Regions from separate parts of the Paraburkholderia sp. EB58 genome, predicted to be linked through region 3. Evidence: riboswitches for the same ligand, from Rfam matches in the RefSeq annotation. Region 3 holds a riboswitch; each other region holds the start of a gene.
The links. A riboswitch is a leader RNA that binds a small molecule or an ion and turns the genes downstream of it on or off. The one in region 3 is predicted to bind cobalamin.
Positions count from the first base shown of each region.

Region 1: linked by a shared signal. The riboswitch ahead of P3T40_RS08855 (TonB-dependent receptor domain-containing protein) and the one ahead of P3T40_RS36850 (HoxN/HupN/NixA family nickel/cobalt transporter) in region 3 are both predicted to bind cobalamin.
Region 2: linked by a shared signal. The riboswitch ahead of P3T40_RS02175 (CbtB domain-containing protein) and the one ahead of P3T40_RS36850 (HoxN/HupN/NixA family nickel/cobalt transporter) in region 3 are both predicted to bind cobalamin.

Region 1 is NZ_JBNDMQ010000004.1:365,279-375,950, reverse strand. Features, by position in the region: gene P3T40_RS08895 (ABC transporter substrate-binding protein) at 1-780, shown strand, start outside; gene P3T40_RS08890 (carbohydrate ABC transporter permease) at 889-1,791, shown strand; gene P3T40_RS08885 (carbohydrate ABC transporter permease) at 1,801-2,652, shown strand; gene P3T40_RS08880 (beta-galactosidase) at 2,718-4,679, shown strand; gene P3T40_RS08875 (sugar efflux transporter) at 4,823-6,139, shown strand; gene P3T40_RS08870 (AraC family transcriptional regulator) at 6,152-7,006, shown strand; gene P3T40_RS08865 (DUF2000 family protein) at 7,138-7,548, shown strand; gene P3T40_RS08860 (ABC transporter ATP-binding protein) at 7,604-8,227, opposite strand; adenosylcobalamin (AdoCbl) riboswitch at 8,381-8,472, shown strand; gene P3T40_RS08855 (TonB-dependent receptor domain-containing protein) at 8,827-10,672, shown strand, end outside.
Region 2 is NZ_JBNDMQ010000001.1:465,551-476,222, forward strand. Features, by position in the region: gene P3T40_RS02150 (MFS transporter) at 1-1,035, opposite strand, end outside; gene P3T40_RS02155 (porin) at 1,282-2,499, opposite strand; gene P3T40_RS02160 (LysR substrate-binding domain-containing protein) at 2,671-3,570, opposite strand; gene P3T40_RS02165 (SDR family NAD(P)-dependent oxidoreductase) at 3,695-4,477, shown strand; gene P3T40_RS02170 (histidine phosphatase family protein) at 4,544-5,107, opposite strand; cobalamin riboswitch at 5,170-5,301, shown strand; gene P3T40_RS02175 (CbtB domain-containing protein) at 5,341-5,550, shown strand; gene P3T40_RS02180 (CbtA family protein) at 5,564-6,310, shown strand; gene P3T40_RS02185 (cystathionine gamma-synthase family protein) at 6,425-7,708, opposite strand; gene metE (5-methyltetrahydropteroyltriglutamate--homocysteine S-methyltransferase) at 7,955-10,246, opposite strand; gene P3T40_RS02195 (LysR substrate-binding domain-containing protein) at 10,357-10,672, shown strand, end outside.
Region 3 is NZ_JBNDMQ010000038.1:56,732-67,403, forward strand. Features, by position in the region: partial or broken gene P3T40_RS36835 (ATP-binding protein) at 1-281, shown strand, start outside; gene P3T40_RS36840 (hypothetical protein) at 395-1,321, shown strand; gene P3T40_RS36845 (vWA domain-containing protein) at 1,329-2,594, shown strand; partial or broken gene P3T40_RS36850 (HoxN/HupN/NixA family nickel/cobalt transporter) at 3,063-4,114, opposite strand; cobalamin riboswitch at 4,205-4,400, opposite strand; gene P3T40_RS36855 (hybrid sensor histidine kinase/response regulator) at 5,352-6,926, opposite strand; gene P3T40_RS36860 (alpha/beta fold hydrolase) at 6,929-7,732, opposite strand; gene P3T40_RS36865 (ATP-binding protein) at 8,157-9,275, opposite strand; gene P3T40_RS36870 (hypothetical protein) at 9,651-10,115, opposite strand; gene P3T40_RS36875 (zinc-finger-containing protein) at 10,183-10,638, opposite strand.

The sequences.
Region 1 (10,672 bases), on a different contig from region 3:
ATTACGGACGAACCCAAGACATGGGACGAGTTTCTCGCCGACTGCAAGAAGCTGAAGGCGGCGGGCATTGCACCGATCGCCGTGCCGGCCAAGGACTCATGGACACTCGCGGCCTGGTTCGACTATCTGGACCTGCGCATCAACGGCTACGCGTTTCACGAGCAACTGATGGCGGGCGACATCGCCTACACCGACCCGCGCGTTCGCAAGGTCTACGCGACGTGGAAGACGCTGATCGACGATAAGTACTTCGTCGACAACGCGCTCTCGTATGACGTCGATTCGGTGAGCCCGCTGCTCGTCAACGGTCAGGCCGCGATGATGCTGATGGGCACGTTCTTCTCGGCAGGCCTACCGGCTGCAACCCGCGACAAGATGGGCTACTTCCGCTTCCCGGTGATCGACTCGGCCGTGCCGATGGCCGAAGACGGTCCGGTCAACATCCTGATGATTCCCGCGAAGGCCACCAACAAGAAGGATGCGCACCGTCTGCTTGCCTTCATGGCGCAACCGCAGATCAACGGTGAACTGGCGAAGGGCTGGGGGCAGTTGCCGTCGAACAACCAGGCGCCTGAGCCGCAGGACCCGATCTCGAAGATCGGCTTCCAGATCCTCTCGAGCACGCCCGGTGGTGTGGCGCAGTTCTACGACCGCGACATGACCAAGGAAATGGCCGACGAGGGTATGAAGGGAATGCAGCAGTTCTATAGCGATCCTAACCAGATCGATGCGATCCTGAACCACCTCGAACAGTTCCGCCAACGGATCTACAAGAAGTAGGCGAAGGCATGCCCGGGTTGTGGCGTATTGCGCAGCGTGTCTGAGCAGCGAATGCGCCGTAACCCGGCAATCTGCATCTGGACGAGGAACCTGAACGTGTCCACCACCATGTCCGACAAAGCCGTGCCCGTCAGCCGCACACGGCGCAGGGCGCCTGCGCCGCTGAGCCGTCGGCGCAATCGCGCGGCGTTGCTGTTCCTGTTGCCGGGCGGCCTGCTGTTTGCGATCTACGTGATCTACCCAATAATCAGCAGCATCGTGCTGAGCTTCTATAACTGGGACGGCATGACGCCGCGGGTTTTCGCGGGACTCGACAACTACCGCGAACTGCTGCACTCCGACACGTTCTACACGGCGCTGAAGAACAACGTCATCTGGCTTGTGCTGTTTCTGCTCGCGCCGCCCTGCGGTCTGGCGCTCGCGCTCTATCTGAACCAGAACGTGCGCGGTATCCGGCTCGTGAAATCGCTGTTCTTTGCGCCGTTCGTGCTGCCGGGCGTTGTGGTCGGGCTAGTGTTCGGCTGGTTCTACGATCCGACCTTCGGCTTGCTGAAGCTGGTCGTCGGACACGGCGTGCCGGTGCTTGGCGATCCGCGCTACGTGACCTACGGCATCATTTTCGCCGCGCTGTGGCCGCAGATTCCGTTCTGCATGATTCTCTACCTAACGGGGCTCACCGGCATCAACAGCGAGGTGATCGAAGCGGCCCGCATGGAGGGCGCCGAAGGCCTCAAGCTGCTATGGCACGTGATCCTGCCGCAACTGCGGCCCGCCACGTTCATGGCCGTCGTGCTGACGGTGATTGGCGCGCTGCGCAGCTTCGATCTGATTTCGGTGATGAGCGGAGGCGGCCCATTCGACAGTTCGACGGTGCTCGCCTATTTCATGTACGACCAGGCGATCAAGTACTACCGCGAGGGTTATTCCGCTGCGATTGCGGTTGTGCTGTTCATGATCATGCTGATCTTCATCGTGTGGCAATTGCGGCGTCTCGTGCGCAGCGAATCCTGAGGAGCCGACATGTATCCGATGCCTGTTGCCCGCTGGCGTCCCGGCAGCCGCCTGCTCTACAAGCTCTCGCTACCGTGCGCGTTGCTGCTTTGGCTGTTGCCCTTGCTCGCGGTGCTGGTGACGTCGATACGCTCCAGCGACGAACTCTCGGCCGGCAATTACTGGGGTTGGCCCGAACACTTCGCGCTGGCCGAAAACTATGGCACGGCACTCACGCAAACGCCGATGCTCCATTACTTCTGGAACAGCATCCTTATCACGGTGCCTTCAGTGGCGGTGTCGATCTTTCTGGCCTCGATGGCGGGACACGCGCTGGCGAACTATCGCTTTCGCGGCAATCTGCTGCTGCTCGCTATCTTCGTGGCGGGCAACTTCGTGCCGGTGCAGATCCTGATGATTCCGGTTCGGCAACTGACGCTGACTCTCGGCCTGTACAACACCGTGTTAGGGCTGGTGCTGTTTCACACCGCTTTTCAGACCGGTTTCTGCACGCTGTTCCTGCGTAACTTCATCCGCGCCTTACCGTACGAACTGATCGAGGCGGCACGCGTAGAAGGCGCGAGCGAGTGGGCGGTCTACACGCGCATCGTATTGCCGCTCGTGCGGCCGGCGCTTGCCGCACTCGGCATCCTCGTCTTCACGTTCGTCTGGAACGACTATTTCTGGGCGCTGTGTCTCACACAAGGCGATGACGCGGCGCCTATCACCGTGGGCGTCGCGGCGCTTAAAGGGCAATGGACGACCTCGTGGAATCTCGTTTCCGCGGGGTCGGTGCTGGCCGCGCTGCCTTCGGTCGCGATGTTCTTTGCCATGCAGAAGCACTTTGTGACCGGACTCACGTTCGGCGCGACCAAGGGATAGCGGCGCGGGCCGCGATCGCTGCGACCGCAGCGCTCACCACGATCACAACGTCTAGCGGGAGCACCATGCATCTAGGAGTTTGCTATTACCCCGAACAATGGCCGCAGCATCAATGGGACAGCGATGCGCGCCGGATGGCGGAACTGGGCATCAGCCGCGTGCGCATCGGCGAATTCGCGTGGAGCCGGATGGAGCCCGAACCGGGCCGCTATGAATGGGCGTGGCTCGATCACGCCATCGAGGTGCTGGCCAAACACGGCCTGAAGGTCATTCTCTGCACGCCGACGGCGACGCCGCCCAGATGGCTGATCGATCTGCATCCCGAGATTTTGCCGATCAACAAAGACGGCATCACGCTCAATTTCGGCTCGCGGCGGCATTACGATATGTCGAGCGAGGTGTATCGCGAGCACTGCGCGCGCATCGTGACGCAGATGGTGCAACGCTACGGCACGCATCCTGCGGTGATCGCCTGGCAGACCGACAACGAACTGGCTTGCCATGACACCTCGCCGAGCTACACGGAGGCCGCCCGCAAGCGTTTCGGTAAATGGCTTGCGGCGCGCTACGGCGAAGTGGAGCGGCTGAACACGGCTTGGGGCAACGTGTTCTGGAGCATGGAGTACCGCAGCTTCGACGAGATCGGCCTGCCGAACCGCACACCCACCGATGCGAACCCCAGCCACTGGCTCGACTTCCGGCGTTTCATGTCGAGCGAGGTGGCGAGCTTCCATGGCTTGCAGGGCGATCTGATCCGCGCAAATGCGCCGGGGCGCGACCTGCTGCACAACTTCATGGGCTTTTTCACGAGCTTCGACCATTACGAGTTCGCCGAAAGCGGATTAGACGTCGCCGCGTGGGACAGCTATCCGCTGCCGCGCACGGAAGTGCTGTGGTTCGACGACGCCGAGAAGCACCGCTGGGCACGCACGGGGCATCCGGACATTCCGGCCTTCAATCACGATCTGTACCGCGGCGTCGGCAAGGGGCGCATGTGGGTAATGGAGCAGCAGGTCGGGCCGGTCAACTGGGCGCCGTACAACCCGGTGCCGAAGGCCGGCATGGCGCGTCTCTGGACGTGGGAGGCGTTCGCGCACGGCGCGGAACTGGTGTCGTATTTCCGCTGGCGCCAGGCGCCCTTTGCGCAGGAGCAGATGCATTCGGGCATCAATGCGCCAGACGACAAGCTGACCGCAGGCGGCCATGAGATCGCCCGGGTGTCGCGTGAACTGGCGAGTTTCGACCAGGCCACGGCGGGTCAAGCCAAGCATGCCCCCGTGGCCTTGCTGTTCGACTACCCGGCCGACTGGATCGTGCAGATCCAGCGCCATGGTGTCGATTTCGATTATCAACGCCTCGTCTTCGAGTGGTACTCATGCCTGCGCGAGATGGGCGTGGATGTGGATATGCTGCCGGCGACTGCCGATCTGAGCGGCTACCGGCTGGTGGTGGCGCCATCATTGCCGGTCGTGCCGGATGCACTGATCGCGCAGATCCGGACCGGCAACGCACACTGGCTATTCGGGCCCAGGACGGGTTCGAAGACCGCGGACTTCAACATTCCCGCCACGCTGCCTCCGGGCCCGCTGCAGGCCGTTCTGGACGTGCGCGTGTCGCAAAGCGAATCGCTACGCCCGTCGCTGCGGCCGGCCGCGACGTTCGACGGTGTAAGAGGACAGGGCCGAAGCTGGCGCGACCACATTGAGCCGGGTGCGGGTGTCGAAGTCACGGCGGCTTTCGACGACGGCGTGCCGGCTGTCGTGCAGGCCGGCCGGGTTCGCATGACGACGGCCTGCTTCGATCCGGCGTTGCAGCGAGCCGTGTTGGAACGCTGCGTGCGCGACGCCGGCATCGAGGTGGTGACGCTGCCCGAGGGCGCCCGCTTGCGCCGCCTCGGCAACGTGCGTTTCGCCTTCAATTACGGGGATACGGCGTGGCGTGTGCCGGCGCCGGAGGGCGCGCATTTCGTGCTGGGCGGCCGCGAAACCGGACCGGCTGAAGTCGCAGCGTGGATCGAAACGCACTGACGTCGGGTGCCGGTGCGCTAACACGATCCAGCTAGCTTTGGCATACTGCGGGTTCACCCGTGCGTCGTACCGGCTACCTCTTGGGGTTTCGGTCCACGCGCATTGCCGATAGCCGACTGCGCGCGCCGAGCGGAATTCCCGCGATGACGTATGCAGTCAGCATTACTTCATCGATGAACTACTCCCGGCTCGTCAGTCTCACGCGCATCCCGTCCTTCATGTCGCTGGCGGGCGCGACCCTGATGCTTGGGGTTGCCATGTCGTTCACCGCGCCGTATCTGTCGCTGTTCGGCGTGGAGCGAGCCGGGATGACGCCGCTCAAGCTTGGGCTGTTCATGACGCTGATCGCGGCGAGCGGGGTGGCGGCGAGCGGCTGGGCCGGCAAATGGTCCGATCGCCACGGTCATCACCGTACGCTGCTGCTGGCGGCGCTCGGCGCGGCGGCGTTGGGTTTCCTGTTGTTGTGTTTCGTGCGCGACTACCGCGCGCTCCTTATCATTGGGATTGCGTTCCTCGGCGCAGGCGGTTCGGCACTCTCGCTGGTGTTCTCGTTCGGCCGCGCGGCGCTGCCCGTGACGAGCGAGTCTGAGCGGACTTTTGCCACCGCAACGCTGCGGACGGTGCTGTCGGTGGCGTGGGTGTTCGGACCCTCGGTGGGTGCACTGGTGCTGGCGGGGATCGGCTTCTACGGGCTCTTTCTGTTCGCGGCGGCGTGCTTTGTGGCTTGCGGCGCCATCATCTGGCGCATGCACGAAGCTCCGGGTGGAGACTTGCATGAGTTGCCGGACCACGTCCCCGGCGATCCGGCTTCGTCGCTGGAAGTCACCACGGTCGAGCCCGAAACGCCGGTTAAGCCTGATTTCGTTCATCCGGTCGCGCCGTCACGCGTGATCTGGCGCTCGGTGCTGGCGCTGACGCTGATCGGCCTCGCCGCCAACGCGACGATGATCGTGTTGCCGCTCTATGTCGTCCACGGTCTGCACGGCACCCGCATCGACGTGTCGATCATGCTCGGCCTCGGCGCTTTCCTCGAAATTCCGATGATGCTGGCGCTGGGCGCCCGCGGCGCGACGCTGAACAAGCTGCGCTGGCTCGCTGCGTGCGCTGGCGTGCATATGCTGTATTTCATCTGCGTGGCCTCAGTCGGTTCCATATCGTTCCTGATTCCGATGCAGGCGCTCAACGCGTTCGTGGTGGCGGTGACCTCGTGTCTCGGCATGACCTATGTGCAGGATCTGATGCCACGCTCGCCCGGCCAGGCCACGGCGCTGTTCTTCAACTCGGCCCGGGTCGGCTCGATTCTGTCGGGCGTGCTATCCGGGTTGCTGGTCGCCGGGGTCGGCTATAGGGGCACGTTCCTGTTCTGCGGTTTACTCGCGCTCGGGGCGCTGATCCTGTTCGCGGATCCGCCGTGGCGGCGCTGGGCGCGCTATGTTCAGGACCGGTGGCCGAGCCGTTAGGAGTGACGTCCTGTGTCTGCACACAACTGGGTTGATCTACACCAGCACGAACGCACCGGGATAGAAACGCTGCGTGCGCATTTCGAAGGGCATGCCTACGATCCGCACTGGCATGACGCGTATCTCATCGGTTTCACCGAGCAAGGCGTGCAGCAGTTCGATTGCCGTCGCGCGCGTGTTCAAAGCACGCCGGGCCATGTGCTGATGCTGGAGCCGGGCGATATCCACGACGGCCATGCGCCGTCGGAGGGCGGCTTCACCTATTCGATGCTGTACCTCCAGCCGGATTGGCTCACGCGCGAACTGAGAACATGGTCGGATGCAGTGCCCGCAACGGGGCAGCCGCAGTTCCCCGCTACCCTGAGCGACGACATCGCGCTTGTCACCTCAATCGCCACACTGTTTCGCGTGTTGCGTAGCGAAGAGACCCGCGTCGTGCAGCAGGCAGCCACCGACAGCCTGCTCGAACACCTGAGTCGCCATCTCGTCTGGCGCCTGCGTCATGAAGGCGATCCCCGCATCCCCCCAGTCGCACAACGCGCGCGTGACTATCTGCATGCCCATCTGCACGATGACATCGGCCTCGACGGTCTGGCTGCGGCGTGCGGGGTCGATCGCTTTCGTCTGTCGCGTGCGTTCAAGGCCAGTTTTGGGCTTGCGCCGCATGCTTATCTGATCCAGTTGCGGCTGACCAAGGCACGTCAATGGCTTGCGCGCGGGGTGGCGCCGGCGGAGGTCGCGCACGCGCTCTGTTTTGCCGACCAGAGTCATCTGGGGCGGTGGTTTCGCCGCGCCTACGGGCTGACGCCCGCACACTACGGCAAGCGCTGCACAAATCTTCCAGACTCCGCGCTGAGCCACGTTTAGTCTTGCCCTTGAAGGGCCTGAAGCGGTTGGTGCCGCGCGGGTCCGCGGAGCACGGCTCCGAAATGACTCATTCTTCGACCATTAAGGCTCCAAAGGATGAGTCAACGTGATACGGCAAAGGAATGGAAGGGATGGAGTTCGATACGAAAGTGGCGCTCGTGGTGCGTGACGACCTGGCGTCATGGCAGAAGCTGAACGTCACCGCGTTTCTCGCCACCGGCATTGCCGCAACGGCCCCTGCGGCGATTGGCAAACCGTACGAAGACGCGAATGGACGGCAGTACGCCGCGTTACTTGGGCAGCCCATGATGATTTATGGCGGCGACGCGTCTGGCCTTCTACGCGCGTTTCAGCAGGGCCAGCAACGCGAGTTGAACATCGCGGTCTACGTGAAAGCGATGTTCTCCACCGGCAACGACGACGACAATCGCGCCGCCTTCCATGCCGAACCCACTGACCAGCCCGACCTGGTTGGGATCGCATTGCGCGGGCCGAAGAAGGCGGTCGACAAGGCCATCAAGGGGCTGTCATTGCATCCGTGATGCACGTGATGGTCTAAGACGGATTCGCATGCGCGAACCCGGTTATGAGCGTCGTTTAGCCCCTCGTAGCGAGATCCGCAAAACTGATCGATTTTGCTTCGCACGCTTGTGTGAAGGCCGCATCGTAGCTCGTGAAGAAAACCACGCGGTCCTGGCCCAGCTGTTTGAACAGATCGACCAGGACAGCGCGCGCAGCGGCGTCGAGCCCGCCACCCGGTTCATCCGCAATGACGACGGTCGGCGCCCCGACCGATGCCGACGTCAGGAAGATTTTCTTGCGCGTGCCGAACGACATCTGCTCGAAGCGCTTCTCGAGATGAGGCGTGACGCCCAAGCGGTCTGCCAGTTCGAGCGTGTGGTTCTCGAGAGCTGTCTGTCTTTGCGCGGCTACGCGTTCGAGAAACTCTCGCCCAGTCTCGAGCGGATACGTCAGGCAGTCCTCGGGCACGTAGGTGAGGGCGGATTTGGCCGCAAGCGGCGCGGTGCGCAGCGAATGACCGCCCAGCCAGACCTCGCCCGCATCGGCCTCGATCTCGCCAGCGAGAATGCCGAGCAGGGTTGACTTGCCGCTGCCGCTTTCGTCGTTCAGCGCGACGCAGCCCGCACTGGCGCTGTAATGCAGTCCGTGAAAGATGGTGCGTCCGCCGTAGCGTTTGCACAGATTGTCGAATCTAAGCATGGCTCATCCAGTTTCTCAGACTGGCAAGTTTACATTCTTAGGGCGAGGAAGGCGTGTAGATCGCGTCGCATACGCGTCCTGCCGTGTCTCATCCATCCCACGCCGAGCCAGAATTAATTCAACCGGCATCGGTTCGCACGTAAAATGCCGCCCATACGACTCGTGGAAGCTGGTGAAAATCCAGCGCGGTCGCGCCACTGTGACCGGTTTCAGCATGAACCGGAAGTCAGACCTCGGCGTCGTATCCCTCTTCCGACTTTGGGGCGCGTAATCCCCAGGAGATATCCGTATGGCCGACATTGTCTGCGGTCTGGACGTTGAGCCAGACCCGTATCCCGTAGATTGCCCAGCTTCGTGTCCGGTTGCGAATCTCCGTTGCGCGTGTGTGTCGACGCACGCATCGGTATACGAGCACGCACGTCTCTAAGGCGCGCTAACCGCACGCCCCCCGGCTTGAGGGTTGATCTTGCTTTGCCCACACCACGGCTTGGAGTGCTGCGCATCCTTCGACAAGGAAAGAGCTTTGCAATGACCTGTATCGGACATCGAACGATCGCGTTCGCGCACGCGGCATGTCATCCAATCTTCTAGTAATAAGGATGTCCCTTTTGAAGTTCCGTCGTCTCATCATCACTTCGGCCTTGACCGTCTCGGCGTGCCAGATTGCGCAAGCCGCGGACGACTCGACGTTGCCGCAACCGGACCAACAAGCTCCGGCAACCACCACGCTGCCGAATATCCTCGTGACCGGCGACACTCAGCATCTACCGCAATCGTTCGATCAACGCTATGCCTCGACGCAGGTTCTTACTCGCGCGGACCTGAACCGACTGTCGCCGATTGACCCTAGTATCACGCAGGCCCTCGCCACATTGCCCGGCGTGACGATTACGCAAAACGGCGGCCCGGGTTCTTTGGCCGGCGTTAGTATCCGTGGTTCGTCGACGAATCAGGTCGCGGTGTTTATCGATGGTATCCGGGTCGGCTCCGCCACCACCGGCGAAGCGGAGTGGGCCGATCTGCCGACCTCCGCGTTCGACCGCGTCGAAGTCATTTCTGGCCCGGCGGCCGCGTCATTCGGTGCGGATGCCATGGGCGGCGTCGTGCAATTGTTCACGAACCACGCTTCAAATCAGCCGAACCAGACCACGATTTCCGCGGGCGGCGGCTCGAACAAGACCTTCGATACGCAGGTCCGGACTTCAGGCAGTATTCCGTCCACCGGTCCCCTGGCTGCGTTGTCCGGGCTAACCTACTCGCTGGGCCTGCATGACTACAACACGGCGGGCATCGACGCGACCGCGCCGTGGGCCTATGGCCACGAGGATGGCCGTAACCCGTACCATGCACAGAACGTGGACGCACGCCTCGGCTATGCGCACGACAACTGGTCGATCTCCACGTTTGCCCTTTACCACAAGTCAGATCTCTCTTATGACAATGCGGGCGGCGATGACCGGCAACTCGATCATCAACTGACGACGGGCGTGGCGTTCCATCTGGATATCACGCCTTTCACCCAGTTCGACCAGTCGGTTGGCTATGCGAACGACCGTCAGTTCCTGTATTCGAACGCGCCGGGTATCCCGACCGACGAGATCGACTCGACGCGCATCAGCTCGTCTACCTCGCTGACGCATCAGGAACACGGGCTTAAGCTTTTCAATTTGCCCCTGTCGGGCGAGACGAAACTCACTTACGACCTTTCGCGCGAGCAAGCCTTCCTGCCGATCGACATTCCCTCGGGCGTGCCGACACGTAACGATTCAGCCGTCTCTCTGCATCAATCAGCCACGTTGGGTGATTTGACGGTGTTCCTTGCGGGGCGCCACGAGATTATCGAGGGCCAGTCGGTCAATACCGGCAATATCGCCGTGGCCTATGCGATCACACCGATTTATACGGCACGGCTTTCGTATGGCAACGCATTCCGTCTGCCAACTTTCGATGATCTGTACTATCCAGGTTACGGGAACCCGAACCTGTTGCCTGAGCGCAGCGATACGGTTGAAGCCGCACTGGACGCCGCCACGTCGTTCGGTACCTTCACGGCTGCTGTGTATGACACGCGCGCCCACGACCTGATCACGTATGACTCGGAGACCTTTCTCCCCGTGAACGTCGGCCGGGCGCATATTCAAGGTATCGACCTCTCATACAAGGGCGCGCTCGGCAATTCGACGCCTGTCAGTCTCGCGGTCGGCATTCTGAATCCGCAGGACGTCACTGATCAGACGTGGCTGAATCGCCGTCCGCGTCAAACCGTCAGCCTGACTGTCGATCACACGTGGGACGAGTTTCATATGCATGCGCTGAGCACCGGGGTCTCGCTGCTTTACGGCGGCTCGACTTTCGACGACCAGGCAAACTCGATCTATCTGCCGTCGTACACAACGGTCGGATTGCGTGCTGCGTACAAGGTCAATTCGCATCTGACCGTGTCCG
Region 2 (10,672 bases), on a different contig from region 3:
AGCGACCACCCCTGCCAGGAAAAACCAGATCAACAAGTCAGCTCGCTCGCGGTTGACAGCCACGTAAAAGCACGGCGCGAACAGGGCGGACAGCACGGCGCCCGTACGGTATACATAGCGTCGCGGCAACAGATCGCCGGCCTTGGCCGTGAGGAGAACGCAGGATCCGATGACAATCACATAGAGCGTCTGGGCAATTGCGATCTCACGCGGAGCATAGTTAAGCTGCCGGAGATACGCAGGCATGTAGGCGACAAAGAGCCCATTGCAGATGCCCACCAGCATGGTCGCCGCGACGCCTGTCGCAAGCGGCGCAAGATGCCAGCGAAACAGCTCGGCAAGCGGCTCCCGGTGTGCAACGCTGACCGATCCCGAATAGGCATCCGTCTCCGGCAGCGTGCGGCGCAAGACGAAACTAAGTAGCCCGATTGCACCGCCTACGAGAAAGCTTGCGCGCCATCCATACGCACTGACTTGCGCGGGGGTCAAAGCCAGTTGCAGACAAAGATTGATGCCGGCGGCAAGTAACAACGCCACGTTGACGGCGAAAAACACGATGCCGCACAAGAAGCCCTGATCGGCACGCGTGGTTTCCACGGCATAGACAATGGAGCCCGGCAATTCGCCGCCCACACAAACGCCCTGCGTCAGCCGCAAAAGCAGCAGGAGCGCGGGAGCCGCGACACTCCATGTCTGATACGAGGGGAGTACGCCAATCAGGAGCGTGGAGACGGCAGAGATCATCGCGGACGCGGCAAACACGACGCGTCGCCCGTATTTGTCGCCGAGGCGGCCGAGGAAGATACCGCCTAAGGGTCTCGAAAGGTGGCCGATAGCGAATATGACAAAGGACAGCGTCAACACCGACGCACCCAATCCCGCTGGAAAGAACGCGCGGCCGATGTCCTGCGCGAAGAACCCGTAGATGATGAAGTCGAACGTCTCGAGCGCTCCTCCAGAACTGGCGATCAGGATCGTCCGGCGCTGCCGGGCAGTCATTGGCGCATTGCGGGTCGGAAGCGCATTTTCGAGCATGTCACATCCTCAAATCGCTGGGCGCGCAACCACGGTCACCACACTTGAACAGTTTTAGTCGGCGAAAGCGTGCATGACCTGGCCCCCCTACCATCTTAGTCGCTGATCATCAGTCGAAAAGGTTTCCTTCTAGATGGAATCGGTATCAATAGCCGCGTGCTCTGCGAAAGATGGTGCCAGCGATGCTTGTTAAACGCTTAACTCGAAGTGCACGGGGGGCATATCGTTCGAATTGCCGCGGCAAATCTAGAAGCGATGCGATATGGCGATGGCACATGCAAACTGGCTGCGGCCTGATGAGGGTGCGGCGTTGAAGCCGTCACCGATCGTCGCGGTCGCATCGATGACGTTGCCGGCGCCGGCCGTGCCCAACGTCTGGCCATGCGCGCGCTGAAAGCCCAGCAGTGCGTAAAGCAAGGTGCGCTTCGACAGGCTGTACGACTCCGCCAGATTGAACTGCTGGTACTGTGCCGGGTTCGCAATGCCGTTTGCGCGGGTCGCGCGCGTGATGCTGTAGCCCGCCGCGAGGTTGGCGAACACTGTTGCACTGAAGTGCAGCACGGCGCCGACCGTATTGAAGATGGCCGTATCGCGGAACGCCGAGCCGACGCCAGCAATGTATTGAACATTTGAATAGGATGCCGATATGTCCCAATCCTGGGCGAGCGCGTAGGTGCCCGCAACGGCGATCCGCTGCTGAGCGGTCGCCGTCTGATAGCCATTGGTAAGGGCCGACACGCCAGGCTCACCGCCTGAGCTCGCGGTCGAGGCGGCTCCCCACGCACCGCCACTTGGCGTCGAGTTATTGAACCGCTCGACCCCGGCGGCGACGCCGAGCGGCCCACTCGAATACCGAAGGGCGGCGCTCCAGCTCGCCCCCTGAGTGAAACTGCCTGGCACCCCGCCGAGCGAGTACGTGCCGCTGACCGTCACGCCGTAAAACGCGGGCGACGTGTAGACAAGCGAATTGTTGACCCGGTAAATGACGTCGAGGTTATCGATATCCCCGGCGTGCCCTCCGAAATAACCGGTCAACCAGGTGGTGGGGCCATAAGGACCTACCAGCGAGTAGTACGAGGTGTATTGACGGCCCGCAGTGAGCGTGCCGTAGTCGGCATTCACCAGGCCGACGAATGCCTGTCGGCTGAACTCGCCATTCGCGAACTGCTGGGTACCGGTATTCAGGTTGAATCCGGACTCGAGTGTAAATACGGCTTGGGTGCCGCCTCCCAGATCCTCCTGCCCTCTCAGGCCCACACGATTGCCATTCCAGATGTTCTGGCCAAGCTTGACGGCAGAATGGCCATTGGCTGTCGAGCCGAGCGAGGTCTGGCTGCTCTGATAGACGATACCGGAATCGACAATCCCATACAGCGTGATACTGTTCTGCGCGAATGCGGACACGATCACGCCTGCTGTGCCGGCAACGACTAACAGCCTGGCGTAGGGAACGTTGTTTTTCATTCCGTTTCTGTTCTGGCGAAGGCCCTGCGAAACCAGGAAGCGCGCTTAGCATGATAGGCAACGTATGCGACTGGTGCGAACTGCGAGATAGGCGAATGTCGCAGGCACATGAATTGTTGTCTGAACCTGTAGTGGATAGTGCGTTCGGGTTTAGCCCCCAAATTTGAAAGCTCACCCAGCCGCGAACAACCTAGCGGCCCAATCCGCAAACACCCTCACCTTGGTGCTATATCTTCGACTAGGCGGATACGCGATATAGACCTGAATCGGCTCCGGTCGCCATCGCGCAAGAATGGGTACGAGTCTTTTTTGCTCGATGAACGGGCGAACCATGAAGTCCAAGGTGTGGACGATCCCCAAACCAGCCAGTGCAGTTGCAAGGTGCGAGTTGCTCTCGCTGACCAGAATGTCATTACGTATTCGACCCAGCGTGATCGTCTCCTCACCTCGGCGAAACATCAGGGGCTGTGTCACGCCCGTACTTGCAGAAAAGTACCCAACGACGGGCATGTCTTTATCCACGATATCCTGGGGATGTTTCGGAGTGCCGTGCTTCTCGAGATACGCGGGACTCGCACAGGTGGTCCAAGCAAGCGTCCCGATCTCATGTGTCACGAGGTTTGGGTCATCGGCTGTACTTCGAATGGCACAGTCTATGTTTTCTGCCACAAGATCCACGGTACGGTCTGTCACGCTGAGTTGAACCTGTATCTCCGGATAGCGCTCAAGAAATGCCGGCAATGCAGGAATGAGGATGCCGCTTGCAGTCGATCCACCGCTATCGACTCTCAGCACGCCACGTGGGCTCGCTTGCCCCCGGCCGAGCGTGGCCTCAATGTCATCGAGTTCGCTGAGCAGTTGCCGGGTGCGTTCATAGTACGCAGCGCCATCGGTCGTCACGCTAACCCGCCGCGTATTTCGCTCCAGCAGTTTTATGCCGAGATGGGCCTCCAGCGACTGGACCCATTTGCTCGCCGTGGCATTGGGGATATTCAGGGAAAGGGCTGCGCGCCCAAAGCCCCCTGTCTCAACAACGCGGACAAAGATACGGATTGCTTGCAAATGGTCCATGGAATCTGCCCCGTCGATTATCCACACGTATGGATAGATAAACCACGATACACCTATTTATCCGCACGGGTGTTTAAACTAAGCTGGGCTCAGTCGTCCACATAGGTGAACCAGGAACTCTGAAATGAAAACCTCTCTTTATGAAAACATCCATTCGAGCAAGCATGCGGGAAAGGTAGCACTCGTGACTGGCGGTAGCACCGGAATCGGCCTCGCCACTGCCAAGCGCCTCGCTCGCGAGGGTGCAACCGTGTTTATTACCGGTAGACGTCAGGCGGAATTGGACGCTGCGGTTGTTGAAATCGGGCACGCGGCACGTGCGATACGTGGCGACATTTCGTCGGCGGCGGACCTCAAGACCATTGTCGATACGGTGGCCGCGGAACATCAAAGGATCGACATTCTCTTTGCCAATGCGGGCGGCGGAGAGTTCGTCCCTCTCGGCGAGATCACCGAAGCACAGTTCGACAAGTACTTCGGCATCAACGTGAAAGGTACCTTGCTCACCGTGCAAAGTGCATTGCCGCTCATGCGTCCGGGTAGCGCGATCGTGATAACAGGCTCGATCGCATCGATACAAGGAACACCGGCCTTCGGTGTTTATGCCGCCACCAAGGCTGCCCTACGCTCCTTCGCCCGTACCTGGGCGTCGGATCTCAAAGGGCGCGACATCCGGGTGAACGTGGTCGCACCTGGCGTCGTCGTCACGCCTGCCTATAAGACCGAACTGAAGTTGAGTGACGACCAGATTGAATCGTATAGCAAGGAAGTTTCCGCAACCACTCCCCTCGGCCGCGTGGGTGACGCCGACGAGATCGCGAAGGCGGTTTCCTTTCTCGCGTCCGACGACGCCAGCTATATCACCGGGACGGAACTGTTCGTCGACGGCGGGCTCGCGCAGGTTTAATTTTCAGCGTTGCGCCCGACCCGGACGGTTACTGGCGAATACCCAAAGTGAAGTCACGGCGCGACCTCACGACTGTGCCGGCCACCATGCCCATCCGCGAGCCGAACGCCGTAATTCGATAACCGAGAGTGGCGCGATCTCGATACGGCTGAACGATGCCGGGGGTGCGTTCAATGCATGAATCAAAGCGGCACGGATAACCGGCGCATGGGTGACGGCGACCACACTCGCCGTCTCGTTCAGCGAATCAAGCCAGCCACTAACCCGTGCAAGAACCTGCACAAAGGACTCGCCGCCATGCGACGCCGCATCGGGATCGCGGCTCCATGTTGCGAGCTCATGCGGCGCGTCTTCCGCAACCTCTGCAAGCCGCCGGCCGCGCCACTGACCATAGTCCATATCTGCGAGTCCGGGCGCAACAAGCGCCTTAAGCCCGAGCGACTGCGCCGTATCGCGTGCGCAAGCCGCAGGACTGCTGAACGCGACCGCCTCCTTGACCGGAGGCATGCGTTCGCGCCAGGCCATGGCGTCCGCGATCCCACGCGCGTCCAATGGATCGTCGGCGGGAAACCTGCCCTGCCGCATCGCGGGCGTCGCTGCGTGGCTGACCAGCAAAACACGTGTATCCATTCTTTCCTTTCAGTTGAAAACCATGCCGGTGGCGCGCACGACACCTTGCATTTACCCGATCATGAAAGCTTAGCGCGTAGAATACGCCTTAGCGTGGAGCACGGAAGCCGGTGCAAGCCCGGCGCGGTCGCGCCACTGTAAGCGGTTCACCGTCGAACCGAAAGCCAGACCCGAGCTCCGCGTCACTTCTGCAATCCACTATTGGGGCGCGTAACCCCTGGAGAAAGTCAATCATGACTGACGCTGCATTGAATCCGGCCGCCGAGCCGACTCCCATTCCTCTGCGTGAACTGCTGCCATGGGTCATCTTTGGCGGCTTGATCATGCTGCTCGCCATCTACTTCGTGGGTGCTGAAGAGGGCGCGACATCGCTGGTCCCCGGTATGTATGTCCACGAATTCGTCCACGACGGCCGCCACCTGCTTGGCTTCCCCTGCCACTAACGCGGAGTCCATCATGGTCGGTAAATTGTTGGTACGCGGCATGCTCGCGGGCGTCGCCGCGGGTCTTCTCACGTTCAGTTTCGCCAAGCTGGTCGGCGAACCCCAAGTGGATCAGGCCATTTCCTTCGAGGAAAAGGCCGATGCGGCAAAGGGCGAACCGCCTGAGCCCGAGATCGTCAGCCGGCACACGCAGGCAGGCTTAGGTCTCTTGACCGGTGTGGTCACGTTCAGCGCCGCGGTTGGAGGTCTGTTTGCACTAACCTTCGCCTATGTGTTCGGCCGTGCCAGCAAACTGGGGGCACGACCGTTGTCTGCCTGGCTTGCGCTCGCGGCATTCATCACCCTGGTGATCGTGCCGAACATCAAATACCCTGCCAATCCACCTTCGGTGGGTGACCCCGAGACGATCGGGATGCGGACCCGCTTGTTCTTCCTCATGATCGCGATTTCGATCGCAACGATGGTGTTCTCGCTCAAGGTGCGCAAGCATGCTACTGCACGCCTGGGTCAATGGAATGCGTCGATCGTTGCGGGCATCGTGTTTGTTGTAATCATCGGTGCCGTGCAGTTGGCGCTGCCCGTGATCAACGAAGTGCCGGCGGCGTTCCCTGCGGTTCTGCTCTGGAAGTTCAGGGTCGCGGCGATCGGCATGCAAGTGATCTTGTGGACTACGATCGGCTTGCTGTTCGGCGCGCTCGCCGAGCGTGCCCAACGCCCCGCATCGACAGGCCGGATCGTCGGCAAGTCGGCTTACCTCTAAGGCAATGCAACCGCTTGCGCGGTTGCATCCTCCCTCCTCCGAAATCACATACGTCAGTAGGCATCTCGTGAAACGCCCGCAATGCAGCGGGCGTTTCACCTCACCAAGCTCGCGTCAGCAGTGCTCCAGCGCGTACGACAAGTCGGCGATCAGATCGTCGGGATGCTCCAGCCCCACAGACACGCGAATCAACCCTTCCGATACGCCCGCCTTCGCGCGTGCTTCAGCGGGCACGCCTGAATGCGTCGTCGAGGCGGGGTGACAGATCAGCGACTCCGTACCGCCAAGGCTCACGGCCGATTTGAACAGCGTCAGGCCGTTGATCAGTTTGAACGCCTGCTCGCGACCGCCGTCGAGGACGAAAGCAAACGTCGAGCCAGGCCCGGTGCATTGACGCCGGTAGACCGCCTGATACACTGGGTCTTCGATCAGTTCCGGATGCAGGACTTTCACGGGATGATACGGATTGGCCGCGAGCCACCGCGCGACGGCGCTGCCGCTGCGTGCGGCCTGCTCCATGCGCAGCACCAGCGTCTCCATGGAGCGTGTGATCATCCATGACGAATGCGGATCGAGTTGCGAGCCCAGCATGCTGCGGATAGAGCGGACTTTCGTGATCAGGCTACGGCTGCCGGTGACGCCACCCGCCACCAGATCGCTATGACCACCAATGTATTTCGTCAGCGAATACACGCTCAGGTCGATGCCCTGCTGCACCGGCTTCTGATACAGCGGACCCAGCAACGTGTTGTCGCACACCGAAAGAGGACGATAGCCGTGGCGCGTTTCGAACGCGTCGATCTCGCGGCGCAGCCCTTCCAGATCGAATAGCGCGTCCGTCGGGTTGGCCGGTGTCTCGACGTAGCACATCCGCACAGGGCCCTTTTTCGCCGCCGCTTCGAGTGCGTCGTGGATCGCCTCCACCGAAAGCCCATCCTCGATCACCTGGGATTTGATGCCCCACTCCGGCAGAAACTTTGAAATCAGCGTTTCGGTGCCGCCATAAAGTGGCACGGACTGAACCACACAGTCACCTGGGCGCAGAAATGCCAGCAGAATCGCCGCGATAGCAGACATGCCGCTCGAGGTCACGACAGCGGATTCGGAGCCATCGAGCAACGCAAGACGATCTTCGACGATCTCGAGATTCGGGTGATTAAAGCGGCTGTACACGAGGCCCGCGCTTTCGCCTTCCGGTGAAGGCTTGCGGCCTGAAACCATATCGAAGAAGTCTGCGCCGTCCTCGGCCGTGCGAAACGCAAACGTCGACGTCAAAAAGACCGGCGGTTTCACCGACCCTTCCGACAGGAAGGGATCGTAGCCGTACGACATCATCTGGGTTTCAGGGTGCAGATCGCGATCGGCAATCGTGCGCTTGTGATAGTTGCGATAGGCCATGCTTTGCTCCATGCCATGTCGTAGGGAAGGTAGAACGGTGGTTGCAGTCCCAGCGCGCATTACGCTCAAAGATGATCGCTCTTTGGACTTGCGCGCGACCATGCTACTCCTTGGCGACAATTCACAGCGAGGAGCACGACCAGAAATGACAAAGCCGGCCACCCGAAGGTGGCCGGCTTTCTTGCAAGAGGTGCCTGGTATTCAGTCCGTAATCGCTTGTAGAACTTGCGAGGCGGCGCAAGTGCCTTAGGCGGAAGCGCGCAGCTTCCTGGCAGCCGCGACCATGTTGGTCAGCGCCGGAATGACTTCTTCCCACTGACGCGTCTTCAGGCCGCAGTCCGGATTCACCCACAGGCGTTGCGCCGGAATGCGTTCAGCCGCCTTCTTCATCAGTTGAACGATGTGCTCTTCGGTCGGGATGTTCGGCGAGTGAATGTCGTACACGCCCGGTCCGATTTCGTTCGGGTAGTTGAAGTTGTCGAACGCGTCCAGCAACTCCATATCCGAGCGCGAGGTCTCGATGGTGATCACGTCCGCGTCCATATCGGCGATCGAGGCGATGATGTCGTTGAACTCCGAATAGCACATATGCGTGTGGATCTGCGTGTCGTCATCCACGCCATTGGCGGTGATACGGAACGACGTCACCGCCCAGTCCAGGTATTCCTTCCACTGCGACTTACGCAGCGGCAGGCCTTCGCGCAAGGCGGCCTCGTCGATCTGGATCACACGCACCCCGGCCTTTTCCAGGTCCAGTACTTCTTCGCGGATCGCCAGTGCGAGCTGGTAGCACGACACCGAGCGCGGCTGGTCGTCGCGCACGAAGGACCAGTTCAGAATCGTCACCGGGCCTGTCAGCATGCCCTTCATCGGCTTGCTGGTAAGCGACTGGGCGTACTTGATCCATTCGACGGTCATCGCCTTCGGGCGGCTGATGTCGCCGAACAGGATGGGCGGTTTCACGCACCGCGAGCCATACGACTGCACCCAGCCGAACTGGCTGAACGCGTAGCCATCGAGTTGTTCACCGAAGTATTCGACCATGTCGTTACGCTCGGCTTCACCGTGAACCAGCACGTCAAGACCCAGTGCTTCCTGCTCGCGCACGCTGCGTTCGATCTCGGCGCGCATCGCGGTCTTGTAACCGGCTTCGTCCAGTGCGCCGCTCTTGAACTGGCTGCGCGCATGGCGGATCTCGCCGGTCTGCGGGAACGAACCGATCGTCGTGGTCGGGTATGCCGGCAGCTTCAACAGTGCCGCTTGCCTGTCGGCGCGCGCCGGATAGGCGTTTTTGCGCTGACCCAAGCCCGGATTGATCTTCGCGAGGGCGGCTTTAACCGCTGGGTTGTTCACACGCGGCGACGCACGGCGTGCGGCAATGGCCGCAGCGTTAGCGGCCAGTTCCGCCTTGACGGCGTCGCGGCCGTTGCTCAGCGCGGTGTCCAGCACCTTCAATTCGCCGAGCTTTTGCAGCGCGAAGGCAAGCGACGAGCGGACTTCCGCATCCAGCTTCTGTTCGCTTGCCAGATCCACCGGCACGTGCAGTAGCGAGCACGACGGTGCGATCCAGAGGCGTTCGCCCAGTTGCTTCGCGACCGGTTCGAGCCAATCGAGTACGCCGTTAAGATCCGTCTTCCAGATGTTGCGGCCGTTGATCACGCCCAGCGACAGCACGCTGTCTTTCGGAAGTTGAGCGATCACCGCATCCACTTCAGCGCGGGCATTGATCGCATCCAGATGCAGGCCTTGTACCGGCAGTTCGCAAGCCAACGACAGGTTGCCCAGCAACTCGCCGAAGTACGTCGCCAGCAACAGCTTCACCTTGCTGCTCGAAAGCGCCTGGTATGCGGTCACGTACGCCTGCTGCCATTCGGCGGACAGCTCCGTGACGAGGATCGGTTCGTCGATCTGAACCCATTCGACACCTTGCGCCGCCAGCGTAGCCAGCAATTCCGCATACACCGGCAGCAGGCGCGGCAGCAGCGCCAACTTGTCGGACTCGTCCTTGGCCTTGCCGATCGCCAGATAAGTAACCGGTCCCACGATCACCGGCTTGGCCTTGACGCCTTGCGCCTTGGCCTCGGCCAGTTGTTCCAACAGGCGCGACGGATCCAGCTTGAATTCGGTGTTAGCGCTGAATTCGGGGACGATGTAGTGATAGTTCGTGTCGAACCACTTGGTCATTTCGCCGGCAGCGACGCCGCCGCAGCACGCGCTGTGGTCCTCGGCACCTTTCGCCGAGCGGCCGCGAGCCACGCGGAAATAGTTGTCGATGGCATCGCCGTGAAAGCCCTGCACGCGTTCCGGCAGGTTGCCCAGCGTGAAGCTCATGTCCAGCACCTGGTCGTAGAAGGCGAAATCGCCCACGGCAGCCAGACCCAGGTCAGCCTGGTGTGCCCAGTGACGCTGGCGCAACTGGGCGCCCAGCGCTTTCAGTTCGCCAAGCGAGGACTCGCCTTTCCAGTAGGACTCCAGCGCGAATTTCAGTTCGCGCTTCGCGCCGATACGCGGAAAGCCCAGATTGTGTGTTGTTGCCATCGTGTCGCCTTGGTTCGGTCAGGTTGCGGATGGGCAGATCGTAGCGAACACGGTTTATGAAGTAAAATGGTGTTAATTCAACGAATCATGAGTTTAGCTCATGTACCGGCATGCTTGAGAGAATTCACCTGACCATTGTCCAGGCGGTGGACAAACACGGCTCGCTCACCGCGGCGGCGGACATCCTCTGCGTAACGCAATCCGCCCTCAGCCACTCCATGAAAAAGCTGGAGCAGCAACTGGGTACGGATATCTGGTTCCGCGAGGGCCGCAGCTTGCGATTGACCCAGGCCGGTCAATACCTGCTTGCGGTTGCCAATCGCCTGCTGCCGCAACTGGATCTCGCGGAGGAACGCCTTAAGCAGTATGCGCAGGGCGAACGCGGCGCGCTGCGCATCGGGATGGAGTGCCATCCCTGCTATCAGT
Region 3 (10,672 bases):
GAGTTGCCGTCGCCAGACGCAATCCTGCTGTCTCCCGACACCGCTCTCATCCCGGAGACGCCCGCAGCGCTCTTTGCGACAACGACGGCGTTGGCTGCACATGCGACCGAAGGCAACTTCGACCGCGTGCTGACCTACAACGACCGACTGATTGACGCGGGACACCGCGAATTCGGCGCGCTCCTCGCGCGTGACGCCATCCGGCGCACGCCGACCCTGCAGAACACGCACGCATTCATCCGTGCGCAAACCGGCCCCTCGGCGAAATCATCCGGGGCTGACCGGTAGGTCTTTACCGCTTCATCGCTGTTTTTCTTCGCCACGGCCCGCTTGCGCGCGCCGTGGCTTTTTTCTTTCCGCTGCATCCATTCATTTTTCTGTCTGGAGTTTTTCCATGAACATTACCGATATCAAATCGAAAGTCATGCTCGCGTCCGTCACCATCTCCACGTGGCAGGCTCGCTGCTTTGACGAAAAGGCGACTGAAGAAGTCGAGAAGTCGCATGAGACCAAGGGAATTGGCCGCTTCAACAAGCGTCTGATGCCCGAGCATGCGCCGAGCTACAAGGAAGTGGTGTCGATCGGCAATCGCATCCGCTCGTACTACTACGACCATTCGCTGAAGTACGACCAACTGGGTGTGCGCCTGCTGCCGACGATGATCTACATGGATTTCGCCGACCAGATGCGCAAGCTGAAGGACGAGTTCGATCTGGCAGTGTCGGTCTTCCTGACCGACTATCTGGACCTGAAGGAAAAGGCGCGCGCGGAACTGAACGGCCTGTTCAATGAGGCGGACTATCCGAGCCTCGCGCAGATGTCCGGGAAGTTCGGCATCAAGATGGCCGTGCTGCCGTTTCCGGACGCAAGCCAGTTTGGTATCGATCTGCCTGACGACATTCTCGCCGGTCTGCGTTCCGAGATTGACCAGCACGTGGTGGCCTCGATTTCTACGGCAAATAGCGATCTCGTTGGCCGTCTCTACGAGGCCACATCGAAGCTGGCTGACCGGCTGTATGCGGTCGGTAACGTGCGGCTCGATGTCACCAACCAGGTGCGCGAACTGTGCGAGTTGCTGCCGAAGCTGAATTTCAGCAACGACCCGAAGCTCACGCACATTCTCGACCAGGCCAAAAAGCACCTTGCGGTTCATACCGGTGCGGATCTGAAAGAGTCGCGTGTGCTGCGCTCGCAGGTCGCGTCCAAGGCGCAGGAAATCGAAGGGCTGATGGCGGCGTTCATGGGCGGTACACCGGAGCCGATGATCGAACAGGCGCCAGTGTTGCAGGAACAGACACCGCTTCTGCGACTCGTCGCGTGAGGTGGCCATGGATCCGCGTATCTCGAAGCAGCGTACTTCGCTTGTGCTGGACCAGCCGTTTTTTGGCGCGCTGGCTCTGCGTCTGAAGGTGGTCGAGGATCCGTCCTGCAAGACGTTCTGGACGGACTCGGTATCGATCGGCTACAACCCGGCGTACCTCGCGGGCCTGAACGACCTGGAAACGCGAGGCGTGCTGGCGCATGAAGTCCTGCACGTGGCCAACGGCCACTGCTGGCGCCAGAGCGATCGCGATCCCGATCTTTGGAATGACGCGTGCGACCACGCGATCAATCCGATTATCGTCGACGCCGGCATGCTGCTGCCGAAGGGTGCCCTGATGGACGTGCGCTTTCGTGGCAAGTCGGCCGAGGAGATCTACGGCATCCTTGTGCATGAGAAGCGGCAAAAGCAGAAGCAACAGCAGCAGGGGAAAGGGCAACGGGATGGTGGCAAACCGGGAGGGCAGTCTGACCAGCAGGCAGGCGATCCGACCGGGGGCAGCAGCCCGCCGCAATCCGCGAACGGCGCGAACACACCGTCCGCAGGCTCTGATCCGGCTGCATCTGCGAACGCCAATGCTGATCCCGCTCCCTCTTGTGGCGAGATCCGTCAGTACGTAGCCGACGACCGCGCGAAGCAGGAAGCGGAATGGAAGGTTGCCGTGCATCAGGCCGCGAAAGCGGCCCAGATGCGCGGTGGCATGCCAGGCGGTCTGCAGGGGATGATCGCGCAGGCGGTCGAGCCTGCTGTCGACTGGCGGCCGATCCTGCATCGCTTTGCGCAGGATTTGTCGCCGACGGATTACAGCTTCGCGATCCCGAACCGTCGCTATCTGCATATGCGCCTGTACCTGCCATCGCTGCACGAACCGGCGGTTGGCGACGCGGTGTTCGTGCGCGACTCGAGTGGTTCGGTCTGGGATGAGACGCAGGCGCAGTTCGCAGCGGAAATCCTCGCCGTGAACGATGCAGTGCGTCCGCGCCGGTTGATCGTGATGGACTGCGATACGCGGGTCACGCAGATCCAGACCTTCGAGCGCGGTGAAGCCGTCGACCTGCAGCCCGTTCTTGGTGGTGGCGGAACATCGTTCCTCGATCCGTTCAGGCGACTCGCGGACGACGGTATCCACCCTGCGTTCCTGGTCTATCTGACCGACATGGACGGCCGGTTTCCCGATGAGGGACCGTCATATCCGGTGCTGTGGGCATCAACAACGCCGCTGCGGCGCGCCAGACAGGCGCCGTTCGGCGAGGTGGTTGAAGTGATCTGTTAGTGGGCAGACTGTTCGCCCGTTCTCTTAACCCACGCCCGGCTATTGCCGGGCTTTTTTTTGGCCAAGAAAAAGCCCGCGCAGTGGCGGGCTGAATCCATATCGGAGGAGACATGGAGGAGACGCACTAAGTATAAACCCTTAACCGATTTTGGCAAGTGCGTCGTGGCGGTGTCGGGTGCCACAGAAAGTGAAAAGTGTGCCAGATAAGTGAAAAAGCGCTGCCGACGATAGTGAAAAATCCCGCAGCTGCTGAAAGACAGTAAGACAAACGCCCGGACATCCGGGCATTCTCTTTTTGGTCGGTAGTCCTGAACGTGCTGGGGTTGCGCCGGCCGAAATCGACCCGGAACTGCCGTTCGCCTATCTCGACATCGGAAATTCAGAACGTCGGGACAGGCTGGTCTCACTCCATAGCATCGTTCACGTACCACGGCGCGAGATCAAGGATCAGCCCGTGGTGATCCCGGCCTAGCCGATTTCCACCTCGTCCAGTTTCTTTGCGCGGTAGACGATGAAAGAGATGACCCAAGCCGCTGCGAAAATCCCGATGATGCCGTAGCCGAGCAGGCCGAAATTATTGTTGAGGTCGCTGATACGGTCCCAGAACCATCCTTGCAGATTCAGCTCTCCTGCGATCAGCCCCAGTGTTTCGATCCCGCCAATCAGGATCGCCACGACGGCGGAGACGATGGTGATGGTGAGGTTGTAATAGAGTTTGCGGATCGGCTTCACGAAGGCCCAGCCGTAGGCACCGAGCATGAGGATGCCGTCGGTCGTGTCGATCAGCGACATGCCGGCAGAGAACAGTGCCGGAAAAGCAAGGATGGACCAGATCGGCAATCCCTTGCTGGCCTCTGCTGCGGCGACGCTCAGCAGGCTCACTTCCGTCACTGTGTCGAATCCCAGTCCGAACAGAAAACCTACCGGCAGCATCTGCCAGCTCTGACCGATTAACCGGAAGAGCGGCTTCAGTATCCGGGCGATGAATCCCCGGTTGCAAGCAGGATGTTGAAGCTGTCATCGTCGTAAGCACCGCCGCCCCGCACACGGCGGTAAGTCTTATAAACGTCCCGGGCGACCACGAGATTCAGGGCTGCCATCAACAGCAGGAAAGTGCCTGACACAAGCGTGCCAATAATGCCCGCGATGTTATTGAAGGATTCAAAGCCACTCTGCAGGCTCATCACCGTGATGGCAATGATGACCGTGCCGATGAGCAGCACCAGAGAGTGACCGATGGAAAAGAAGAAACCAACACCTACAGGGTGCTTGCCTTCCTGCATTAACTTGCGCGTAACATTGTCGATAGCGGCGATATGATCTGCATCCACCGCGTGGCGCAGACCAAAGCCATAGGCCAGCAAAGCGGTGCCGAGCAGTACCGGGCGACTATGGAAAGCAATGAGCGCCCAGGCCCAGGCGCCAAGGTTGACGGCGATGAGAAAGACGTAAATGCCGATGACCTTGCCTCTCACATCGGCGGAACTGTCGTTGAAAACGTGTTTTAAAGCTCTGAGCATGGTTTTGCCTCCAAATGGCGTTCGTCTCAGCAAACCGGCTCAGGCAGCAGAACCTGAACCTTCACCGGGGCACCCCGCCCGATGCGTATGCGTCGACGCCGTTTGATGGCAGGTCTCCTGGCTGGCGGGTCGACGCCCATTGCCGGCCTTCCCGGTTTCCCAGTGGCCCTTCTGGCATGGACTCGCCGCTCACAGTTGCGGGGGCAGCCGCAGACTCGAGGCGCGAAAGCCTCCACTGCGTTCCCTTTTGATCCCGTCGCCGGGAACCATCAGCGCGCAAGCGTAATGGGCCGTGCTATGAGAGGTCAATCGTTTAGCCCGGCAGCGCGGCAAAAAGACGGCGTAACGCGCTCCGATCCCTGCTATCGAGGACGATCGAAAGCTTCTGAAAGGGAATTGACGGTTGAGTGATCGGCGCACTCGCATCTGATAGCGCTCCTGGTTTGGTCGATTGGCAACGATCTGGGTCACGCTGCCGAACGACTGCTTGTAGCCGCACGCAGCCTTCGCAACCGGCGCAGCGCGGGCCGCTCTCACACACTCCGGCAAATCCAGCGAATTCGCGTCACAAATCCGGCGAGTCCACTTTACTCGGTTCCGCGTTATCTAGCGCGTGACCGAATTTGTTGTCAAGTTCTTGATTTTTGTTGGCACCCAGTCCAACGAATTCCGTTCCCCTGCACTGTGTCGGTAAACCGAATTCGTTGGAGACTCGAAACGGAATTGACTGGACTTCCCGGAATCGGCCGTCGTAGGGTCTTCTACTTGCGGCGAGCCGAAGCGCGGACGGTACCCGGTTCGGGCGGCCAATCGCCGAACGGCGGGAGAGCTGCAGGGAAACGGATTAAACTGGACAGCCGGGAAAGAGTGCGGATGCAAACGAATGCCGTGCCGCGGCGAAGGGATACCCGCCGTGCGGCCGCTCCAAAATAAACCCGTTGATGCCATAGCGAGAGCCAGCAGTCATGCAGCGCTGGCTGTACCTGATCGTTGCACTGAGGCCCCGTGCGTGCCGGCCACATCCAAGTATCGCCCCGATACGGTCATGTTGATGCGAAACGATAACTCTAGCTGTCACTTCGGCCGAAAAAAAGTGATGCTGAACGAGCGCTTTCCTATGAATACGTTAGCGTTAGCCGCCTAAACCTTGACAATTTCGCTAGGCCTGTATGAGTTGTCGCCAGCCATTCGTTTCTGATGGAATGAGCGGCGACCTTGAGCGTAGCGCGTCCCGCAACTATAAACGGGGAACCGATTCGCTGCCGTTTAGCGCGTCCAATAGGCGTTGGACATCCACTGGCTTGGTGAAATGAACGTCGAAGCCTGCTAACCTCGCTTCGCTTTTATCCTGCTCCAGGCCCCACCCAGTGAGCGCAACAAGCAGCAGCTTTTGCCCTGACCGCGTTTTACGGATGTTTCGCGCGACTTCGTAGCCGTCCATTCCGGGTAAGCCGATGTCCAGGACAACCGCGTCGGGATAAAACTCGCCGAGTAACTGTATGGCGCGTAAGCCATTCTCAGCGACCTGCGTTGCGTGACCTTCCATTTCAAGCAACATGGCGAGGCTAGCCGCGGCGTCCTCGTTATCGTCAACGACAAGCACTCGCTTAGATTCGCCCTTTGTCGGCACAGGAGCGGGTTCGTTGCTTGGTGGATTTTCCGAATCGAGCAATGCCGGCAGTCTCACGGTGAACTCACTTCCCGATCCGATACCCGCACTTTTGGCCGTGACGGTGCCGCCGTGCAAGTCAACCAAGGTCCGCACGAGCGACAGGCCAATGCCAAGACCGCCCTGAGAAAAGTCTTTTCCCTTGGACAACTGAGAAAACGTCCGGAATAGTTTCGGAAGATCGTCGGCTGAGATGCCGATGCCGGAATCCCGCACGGATACCACCGCATACCCCTGGTCTTGCTTGCCGGTGAGACGCAATGTGCCGCCACGCGGGGTGTATTTGGCCGCGTTAATGAGCAGGTTCGATAACACTTGCGAGAGTCTGGTCGGGTCAGCGTCGAGGAAAACCGGCGTGCTCGGATATTCGATGGTCAGTTGGTGGGAAGCGGCATCCACAGTCGCCTGCGACGTCTCGACCGCCGTTCGCATCAGCGCCGATAAATCGACGCGTGTCTTTCTAAGTTCGATCTTTCCTTCATTGATACGGGACACTTCCAGCAGGTCATCCACCAGATGTGCCAAGTGCCCCAACTGCCTGTTCAGAACGTCATGGGACCACTGCACCTGTGGGTCGGAGAATTCTTTAAGTCTCAGCAGATCGAGCACCATCCTCATCGGCGCGAGGGGATTGCGTAGCTCATGCGCAAGCGTTGCCAAAAATTCATCTTTGCGTCGGTCCGCCAGCTGCAGGGCGTGTTGAGCGTCGCGTTTTGCTTCGAGTGCCGCCTCGGCATTTTTTCGAGCGAGCAACAGCTCGCGCTCATAGGCGTGGCGGTCCTTCACCACAACAAAGGAAAAATCGTCGAAGATCTCGTCGCGATACACCCGTCGCGACGCGTTGATAAGCATCGGGATCAGCGTCTCGTCGCGGTGCTTGATATCCAGCTTGACTTCGGCCACCGAGCGCTGCATTTGAAGCAAGGGCGACCAATGTGTTTGCTGAAAGACTTTGCCGCCGATAGTCAGGAAGTCCTGCAACCGGCGCACTTCAACGAGCGCGCTTGCCTCATATCCGACCCACCGGCAAAAGGTGGCATTGACGCGCACGATCGTCCCGTTGCCGAGCGTCGTCATCAATCCGCACGAGGCGAGGTCATAGGCTTCTGCGACCGGGGGCAGTTCCCGATTGGGGACGCCCATCGCTATAACGACAGGCCTCGTAAGAAGGCCTCCGTCGCGTCAATGCTGGCACCTGGTGCGCTCAGATGCGGACAGTGCCCGACATTTTCCACAATACTGAGAACGCTTTGCGGGATATTCCGATGCATATATTCCCCCACAGATAGTGGCGCGAGCAGATCCTCGTTTGATTGCAAAATCAACGTTGGGGTGGTCACACGCGATAATTCGGCCCGGTGGTCCGCCAGGAAGGTGACACGGGCAAAATGCTTCGCGATGTCGGGATTGGTCCGGCAAAAGCTGTTGGTCAGTTCGTCACTGAGTTCCGGCTGCTCCGGGGCTCCCATAATGGCTGGCGCCATCGTGCTTGACCAGCCGAGGTAGTTGCTTTCCAGGGTTTCGAGCAATCCATCGATATCGCTTCGCGAAAAGCCGCCGACATAATCTCCGTCGTTGATGAAAGATGGCGAAGGACCCACCATGACATTAGCCGCAAACTTGTCCGGTGCTTCCAACGCGGCGAGCATGCCGATCATCGCACTCACCGAGTGGCCCATATAGATCACAGGGCCTGATGCAAGCTCGTCCACGATTTCGAGCACGTCCGTGGCATATCCATGAAGGGAGCCGTATTTGTCGTAATCGTAAGCGGAAAGATCGGAGCGCCCGCTGCCCACCAGATCAAAAAGAACCGTTTGATAGCGGTCCTGGAAGCGCGGCGCAACGTAGCGCCACATGCTTTGGTCACATCCGAAACCGTGTGCAAAAACCATCGTGAGGGGTCCGTCGCCGCTGGCTTGGACGTTGTTGCGAATTCGCACGGACATGGCCACCTCGGAAATTTTCGTATCGATATTGTTCCACATCTGCAAGGTAATTTTTTACCTAACTATGACCGCGCCAATCAAGAATTACAATGCTGATAGGAAACGCATGGATTTTTTGGACAGCCGGGGAGGGTTGCGGACGCAAACGAATGCCGCGGCGAAGGGGATACCCGCCGTGCGGCCGCTGAAAGATCGTTCCGGGGGAATTGAGAGGCTCTTGGCGACCCGAAGCAGTCACATGCTTGCAGTGAAAGCGGAGAACCGGAACTTCCGCACACGAGCGGTTTTTGTCCGTTAGGCGAACGAGAAGAATGACCACTCCAAGACTTTGCCGCGTCGTAGTATCAACAGCGGTTACTCCATGCTCGCGAACGACGCATACAAAGCACGCCGACGGCCGATCGGTGGACCTGTCGCCCGGACGTTACTGACGACGGGGCAGGCGGACAACGAACACCGTTTCTGTCTCGTCAGAGCGCGCTTCGATTCCGCCTCCGTGTGCCTCGGCAATCGCTCGCACGATATACAGTCCGAGCCCGAGGCTGCTGTCGTCATTTCTTTCCAGATGGTGCGGCCCACGCTGGAGCGGATCAAAGATGCGGTCGAGAGTTGAGCGATCAATGGCGGCCCCGCTGTTTCTCACCTCCAGACGGACTTCGCTTTCCTGACCGGTCACCGTCACACGCACCGGCACGTCTGGCGCTCCATATTTGATCGCGTTCAGAACCAGGTTGCCAAGTAACTGCTGCATGCGCCGGCCGTCCCAAACACCGTGGCAGTCGCCAATTACGTCCAGATCGACACCGTGGTCCGGGTGCACCGCCCGCACCAGGTCCAGTCCATCGGCAAGCTGCTTTGCAAGGTCTCCCTCGATCGGTGCGATCTTGATGCCCAAACCTAGCCGGGTTCGATTGAAATCAACCATATCGTCCAGCAGCGCCTGCATCTGAGCGCCGCTTCTGATCAAACGGGACGCGGCGTCCGACACTTTGTCGCCGGCATTCAGCGCCGCAAGGTACGAAGCTGTCATCAGGATGGTCTGGAGCGGACTGCGCATGTCGTGCCCCAGCATTCCGAGCAACAAGTTACGGGCCTGCTCCACGTGTGCACTGAAAAAGCCGACCGATTCGGTGATGGCCTGGTCAATGGCCTCGTTGAAGCGGATGATGTCGTCCAGATGGGGGGCGTCGGGCTGACACTCATCCAGCCATAGGCGAAGTACGCTGGCGCGCAGGGCGCGGTACTCGGCAGCGAGCTGGTTGATGTCAAAGCCGCCCCGCGCGCGCAACAGGGCATGGGTTTGTGCGGCGGTCTGAGGGGCTTCGGCCAGCTTGGGCGTTTGCCCGATAGATTTCTCGAACTGGGCGTCGCGGGTCTGAGATGTCGACAGGTCTTTTGCCACTGCCTCCAGAATCTGTTGAGCATGGTTGCGCAGGGCTAGTGATTGCATGTTTGCTGCTGCCGGCAACAACGTGCCGGCGAACGTCTCCCATTGCGCCAGAATGGTTTCCATGTCACGTAGAATGAAGTCAGCCAGTCGCATGTCTGCCCCGAGGGATGGAAACAGTGGATTTGACCCATTTTTGCGGAATCCAGTGCTATAAGCAAACCAATGGCATCATCCCGCTGGGTCCGGTAATTGCTGCTCTTAGTGGGTTGAGTTCGCAACTGGAGAATCCGATAGCGGACGTCCGCAGCGCGCCTTCTCGTTGTGGACGTCCGCTATCGGACACAAGATCGAACGGCCGTAAGTGGCCGGTTCGGTGGCCGCGGCAAGCTGGCCGGCGGCTTGCGACCGGCTATCGAATCAGTCGCCGATGAGAACACGGAGTTTTCGGTGCCACTTTTACCGAAAAATCGCCTTAAATTCGACGACCCATTTTTCAGTAATTGTGTCACCCGACAGGCGGATTCGCCATCAGGCCCGTTTTCTCGCCATCAATGCTGGCGGTTCGCCCGCCCGAAAGCGCTCCAAGCGATCGCTTGCTTCCGCTACCACCCGAAGCGGCGCCTGTCGCAACTGTCCATCGTAGGTCGAGACGATGACGGCAAACCGGTCCACCGCATCGTCGTCCAGGCTCCATTCACCCGTGCCGCGTCCCCGGTCGAACGCGGCCGAAACGTCGGCCTCGGCCTGCCGCATCTGCTCGAACGTCGCCTCGCCGTAGCCGGCTTCCGCGAGAAACCCGGTGAGGATCATGGCCTGAGTGAGGGTCTGCGCCGCGTGAACGTTGCCGCTTCCCCGGCGCATCGCATCGAGCGCGATATGCACGCGCAGCGCGAGATCGTCGCAGGTCGCCAGCGGCATGGGCAGCAGCAGGGTGCGGTTTTCTCGTGCTCGTGCAGCCTGTGGGCTTTGCCGGAACGGGATTGGTTTTGCCATCGGTCAATTGCGGTAGTGGTGGTGTGTGGTGATCGTGCGGGCTATATCGGCGCGCGGCGACGCTTTATCAAGTTGATTCTTGGCCCCGCTGCCGGCGAGCCTGCACGAACGCTTCGACATAGCGTAGCGCCTGCTGACATTCGTCAAGTGTCAGGTCGTGGATCGAGGCGGGCGGGGGATCGAAACCCAGTTCAGTCGCGACCCAGCGCAACGCCTTGGCGCGCGCCGAAAAGGGATTGACGGCATCGCGGCGCACCTTGGCTGCGATCAACGGCTCCAGCGCATCGTGCAACTGGCTTTTCGCTTCACGCAATGCGGCATCGGCAAGCCGGCCAAGCGGCACATTGCGTGTGCTGCGCGAGTGGACGCCAATCCACGCCTGACATGCCGTGCAGATCCAGATGGGGCCGTGATCTTCCCGATAGGGATACGGTTCGTCCCCAGCACGGGCGAGCGCGGCGTTCTGGCCGCAGTAACTGCAGATGGGTTGAGGGAGCGCCTTCACTGGCCGACCTACGCGCATACGTTATTCCGTCAGGTTGCAACACTCAAAAGCT